DNA from 2 places in the Vibrio sp. SNU_ST1 genome. Region 1 is predicted to be linked to the other one. Evidence: predicted binding sites of a transcription regulator. Region 1 holds the regulator's gene; the other holds the start of a gene.
The links. Region 1 encodes PurR, which represses purine synthesis genes. Its sites were predicted from a motif close to TNANGNAAACGTTTNCNTNA; they were not measured.

Region 1 (3,166 bases):
CGTAATTCGCGAGTTAGCATCAATCCATCTTCGCCTGGCAAGTTGATGTCTAACATAATGAGGTCAACGTTATTTTCTTCTAACATTTTTCTCATTTGAGCCCCGCTTTCAGCTTCGCTCACTGTGTAACCTTCATTCTGGAAATATCCAACCAGTTTACTGCGGGTTACCACATCATCTTCTACGACTAATACGTGATAGCTCATCTACACCACTTTTCTTATTTAATAGTTTCAGTGACCATTCTATTCATAACTCGTAACAATTCTAGTACTACAGAAGATAAAAGCCAGAAACATGATTTTTTTTTGATACAAGACAATCTTAAACCTTGCTATTTGTCGCCCATCGCAATTCAATATAGGCATTACTACTAACGAGTAACTTTGCGTTTCGCAAATAACCTTGTTATTCAGCCTTGGTGTGCCTATACACAAATCACTCAACGATGCTAGGTATACACACACCACAAGACTAAATCAGGATCTAAGAAATGAAAGATACGAAAGCATTCAACGAACAACGAGCAGAAATATACTGGTGGCTATCAAGCTTGTTCGCTAAAGAGCTCACTCAAGAAGAACTCGATCACTACCACTCTGTTGAAATTCGTTCTTTCCTAACTGGTTTAGGCGAAAATGAAACACTAAAGCCGGCGATTGATAGCTTAGTGGATGCGCTAAACCGTCTACAAACACGTGAAGATGCTCAATTAGAATTGTCTGCTGACTTCTGTGACTTATTCTTAAAGACTGATAAACATGGCGCACTTCCTTACGCTTCTATGTATATCGGCCAGACAGGCCTTTTGAACGATAAGCCAGCAAAAGATATGGAAGAGATCATGGCTAAACACAACTTAGTGGTTAACCAAGACCTAAAAGAGCCCGCTGACCACATTGCTATCGAACTTGATTTCCTAGGTAATCTAATCATTCGTTCGAACGAAACGGATCTTGAAGAGGAACTAGAGAAATCCTTCACTGTTCAACAGCAATTTATCGAACAGCAACTGCTTACTTGGGTACCAAAGTTCAACGTTAAATGTCATGACATTGACACATTCGGTTTCTACGCTTCAGTCTCATCCCTGCTATTGGCATTCTGCAAATTAGACACTCAATACCTAGCTGGCGAATAAGCTTTTTTTGACGACTCGATAAATAAATTCAATAGAATTGTGACCATTCACCCGGATTTCTGGGTGAATTTTATTGCGAGTAATTTCTAGTCAGTCTAAAATTGTGACCGCAAACGATAAAATATGAAACATTCACGAAATGCTACACTTATTGAAGTTCAGAGCATTTCGGTGTTAAGACAAGCCGCTCAATAGCGGTTTTTTGTTTTTTAGCACTTTAGTACCCAAAGAGCCCTACAAATTTAAGCTCTTAGTTAGGTAGCTTAACGGCTACTTCATTCCGTACTTTGGGAAAGTAGCTTCTAATAGGATAAAAACATGGCCACTATAAAAGATGTCGCACGCTTAGCCGGCGTATCAACAACAACCGTTTCTCACGTAATCAACAAAACTCGCTTTGTTGCTGAAGCGACTCAAGAAAAAGTTAATAAAGCCGTAGACGAACTTAACTATGCGCCAAGTGCCGTTGCTCGTAGTTTGAAGTGCAATACAACACGCACTATCGGCATGTTAGTGACTCAATCAACTAACCTCTTCTTCTCTGAAGTTATTGATGGTGTTGAAAGCTACTGTTACCGTCAAGGTTACACTTTGATCCTGTGTAATACGGGCGGTATCTACGAAAAGCAACGTGACTACATTCGAATGCTTGCAGAGAAACGTGTAGATGGCATCTTAGTTATGTGTTCTGACCTAACTGAAGAACTAAGAGAGATGTTAGACCGTCACGCGGACATCCCTAAAGTTATCATGGACTGGGGTCCTGAGAGCTCTCAAGCTGATAAGATCATCGATAACTCTGAAGAAGGTGGCTACCTAGCAACCAAATACCTCATTGAGCGCGGTCACTCCAAGATTGCATGTTTAAGTGGCCACTTAGACAAAGCAGCATGTGTTGAACGCATCTCAGGTTACAAGCGCGCACTCAATGAAGCTAAGATTACTGCCGATGAAAATATGATCATCGAAGGCAACTTTGAGTGTGACACCGCTGTGATTGCTGCTGACCAAATCATTGAGATGGAAGATCGCCCTACCGCAGTATTCTGTTTTAACGACACAATGGCATTAGGACTGATGAGCCGATTGCAAGAAAAAGGTATTCGTATTCCTGAAGATATCTCAGTGATCGGTTACGACAACATAGAATTAGCTGAATACTTCTCTCCACCGTTAACGACGGTTCACCAACCTAAGCGCCGTGTTGGTAAAAATGCATTCGAAATACTACTAGAGCGTATTAAAGACAAAGACCACGAAAAACGCGTCTTCGAAATGCACCCTGAAATTGTTGAGCGAAGTACAGTTAAAACGTTAAATTAATTGATGTAATGAGTTTAGTTTAATCAAGCGCACCTTTAGGTGCGTTTTTTTTTTCAACAAACAAAATGCACTTACATGCATATCTCGAAGATCATTAATTGAAGCAATGTCACATTTTAAAATAAGAAGTGTGAGCCTAATTCAACAAAAACTTTATTCTAACAACCCAGTCACGCACAGGGCAAACCACTTGAAAAAGTGGGACGCAAAGCTTCCGGCCTAAACCACTCGTTGGTATGGTAGCGGGGTTACCGATGGCAAAATGCAGTAACTGCTAATACTTTAGTAATTTACAGCCTATTGACAATTTAATTGCAACATTTTGCTAATCTCTCGGACCTGCTTATTTGGTGGCGTAGTTCAAATACACCGAGATAAATAACATGGATAAACCGATACTAAAGGACTCAATGAAATTATTTGAGCCCCTAGGAAAAATTAAGTCACGCTCAATGTTTGGTGGATTCGGGCTTTTTGCTGATGACACAATGTTTGCCCTGGTTGTGAATGACCAGTTGCATATACGAGCTGACAAATGCACAACGCAACAATTCGAACAACAAGGATTTCAACCGTACGTCTACAAAAAACGTGGTTTTCCTGTCGTTACTAAATATTTCGCTTTACCTGAAGGCTTATGGCAAGACCAAGAGAAAATCTTGCAGCTTGCGACTACGTCTCTAGGTTTTGCTAAAGAAGAGA
Region 2 (3,166 bases), 1.0 Mb from region 1:
AAATGCTGCAAATCATTAAACTTTCAGCTTTTTTATTCATTCGTTCGATACCAAGCTTATTTAAGCATAAGATCCTGAACTATATCATAGCAAATCTATAAAGCGGCATTACATGGCTATTTTGTATTATGACTTGAAAAAAATGCCAACCGCCTCCACTTTAAGCTTCTACTTAATGTAATTAAAAGCATGTTGCGCACTGTTCATTACAGTTAAACCGCATTCATTTCTCACTTAATAAGGCACAGCCCTATATGAAAACTACTAATGAAGCTGTCAGACTCGATAAATGGTTGTGGGCAGCTCGTTTTTACAAAACCCGGTCTATTGCTCGCAATATGGTCGATGGTGGCAAAGTCCACTATAATGGTCAGCGCAGCAAGCCAAGTAAAATTGTCGAACTTGGAGCAGTGATTACCCTGCGCCAAGGTAATGAAGAAAAGACGGTGACAATCGAGAAAATCTCGGCTCATCGTGGTGGAGCTCCTATAGCTCAAACCCTCTATGAAGAAACCACCGAGAGCTTGGCAAAGAGAGAAGAGTTTGCAACACAACGTAAACTGAATGCTCATAGCCCAGCACCAGAACGTCGCCCAGATAAAAAGCAACGTCGTGACATCATCAAGTTCAAGACTCAATAAGCTAGAAGGAATAGCCAAATGGCCAACCCAATGTCTACAAGTAATGTTTTAAATCGCTACCTATTTGAAGACCTATCAGTTCGTGGTGAATTGGTACAGATGGACGAAGCGTACCAACAGATTATTTCTAGCAAGGAATACCCAGCGCCAGTACAAAAGCTGTTGGGTGAGCTACTGGTTTCAACGACGCTACTCACGGCGACTCTAAAGTTTGAAGGCTCTATCACGATGCAACTGCAAGGTGATGGCCCTGTATCTCTAGCTGTTATCAATGGCGATAACGATCAGAAGATCCGTGGCGTTGCTCGCTTTGATGGTGACATTGCCGACGACGCTGGCCTGCACGATCTAATAGGTAAAGGTCACCTAGTGATCACTATCGATCCTAAGAAAGGTGAGCGTTACCAAGGTATCGTTGGTCTTGAAGGTGACACTCTAGCTGAAGTCCTTGAAGGTTACTTCGCAAACTCTGAACAGCTAAAGACACGTCTATGGTTGCGCACGGGCGAGCATGAAGGCAAAGCACACGCTGCGGGTATGTTGCTACAAGTGATGCCAGACGGCACCGGTACACCAGATGACTTCGAGCACCTAGAGCAGCTAACTGACACAGTTAAAAATGAAGAGCTATTCACTCTAGAAGCAAACGAACTGCTTTACCGTTTGTACAACCAAGAGAAAGTACAGCTGTTCACACCACAACCGGTTGAATTCTTCTGTGGTTGTTCACGTGATCGAAGCGGTGCCGCTATCATTACTGTCGCTCAAGAAGAGATCTACGACATTCTTAGCACTGAAGGCAGCGTTGCTCTACACTGCGATTACTGTGGCACAAACTACTCGTTCGACAAGAATGATGTTGATGCTCTGTATGCCGAAGCAGCAGATAAAGGCAGCAATACGGTTCATTAATTTACGGCGTACCAAAAACACGTAATTTACCCCAAAAAGGTCAGCACTACGCTGGCCTTTTTTGTGATCAAAATATCGCAAACTCCGTAACATCTCGTAATAAAATCACCTCTTAATTTTAATCAATTAATAATGTTCTCTCCTCTAGCGCAAAGGTTTGCGTACAGGATAGACTAGTCAGGCCAATATGTGATGAGGCGCTTAAAACCCCATGGTTAACATGGATATTTTTTGAGCTATATCCCTGTTTCCCCCGAGCCTCGTTGCTAGCATGGTGAGCAGATAACAATAAAAAATTTATACAAAATCCCTACAAAATATCCTACAAGGAGCACCTATGACCGTTATGGAACATACTAAGGCTGCACAAATTGATCTAACTAAGCACGGACTGACTGGCGTTACTGAAGTTCTTCGTAATCCTAGCTACGAGCAGTTATTCGTTGAAGAAACACTGCCAGGTTTGGAAGGCTACGAAAAAGGCGTAGTAACGGAACTAGGCTCTGTTGCGGTTGACACTGGTATCTTTACTGGACGCTCACCTAAAGATAAATACATTGTTAAAGACGACACCACGCGCGATACCATGTGGTGGTCAGATCAAGGCAAAAATGACAACAAACCGATTACAACTAAAGTATGGAGTGAGCTGAAAGAGCTTGTGACAACTCAGCTATCTGGCAAGCGTCTGTTTGTCATCGACGGTTATTGTGGTGCTAACCCAGATACGCGTTTAAGTGTGCGTATTATCACTGAAGTAGCGTGGCAAGCACACTTCGTTAAGAACATGTTCATTCGTCCAACTGACGAAGAGCTAGCAACGTTCGAACCTGATTTCGTGGTAATGAACGGTGCTAAAACAACTAACCCTAACTGGGAAAAGCAGGGTCTAAACTCTGAAAACTTCGTTGCTTTCAACCTAACAGAGCGCGTTCAAATCATCGGTGGTACTTGGTACGGTGGTGAGATGAAGAAAGGCATGTTCGCAATGATGAACTACCTGCTTCCTCTGCAAGGCATTGCTTCAATGCACTGTAGTGCTAACGTTGGTGAAGAAGGCGATGTAGCGATATTCTTCGGCCTATCTGGTACAGGTAAAACGACCCTATCAACCGATCCTAAGCGTGAGCTAATCGGTGATGATGAGCACGGTTGGGACGACGATGGCATCTTCAACTTCGAAGGTGGTTGTTATGCGAAGACGATTCGTCTATCTAAAGAAGCAGAACCAGAAATCTACAATGCAATCCGTCGCGATGCACTGCTAGAAAACGTAACGGTCCGTAGCGATGGTTCTATCGATTTCGATGACGGTTCAAAAACAGAGAACACTCGTGTTTCTTACCCGATTCACCACATCGACAACATTGTTAAGCCAGTATCAAAAGCAGGTCACGCTCAAAAAGTTATCTTCCTAACTGCTGATGCATTTGGTGTGTTACCACCAGTATCTAAGCTGACTCCGGAGCAAACGAAGTATCACTTCCTATCTGGCTTCACTGCGAAACTAGCAGGTACAGAGCGTGGTATTACTGAGCCAACACCAACGTTCTCTGCGGCATTTGGTGCGGCATTCCTAACTCTTCACCCAACTCAGTACGCTGAAGTGCTTG

Region 2: the regulator PurR is predicted to act here: its motif matches at 1,699-1,718, upstream of pckA (phosphoenolpyruvate carboxykinase (ATP)).

The regions. Positions count from the first base shown of each region.
Region 1 covers NZ_CP130748.1:1,151,426-1,154,591, reverse strand. The annotation lists gene torR (two-component system response regulator TorR) at 1-206, opposite strand, end outside; gene torD (molecular chaperone TorD) at 494-1,141, shown strand; gene purR (HTH-type transcriptional repressor PurR) at 1,460-2,464, shown strand; cyclic di-GMP riboswitch class I at 2,635-2,720, shown strand; gene Q5H80_RS05130 (TfoX/Sxy family DNA transformation protein) at 2,848-3,166, shown strand, end outside.
Region 2 covers NZ_CP130748.1:106,945-110,110, reverse strand. The annotation lists gene hslR (ribosome-associated heat shock protein Hsp15) at 255-641, shown strand; gene hslO (Hsp33 family molecular chaperone HslO) at 660-1,553, shown strand; gene pckA (phosphoenolpyruvate carboxykinase (ATP)) at 1,891-3,166, shown strand, end outside.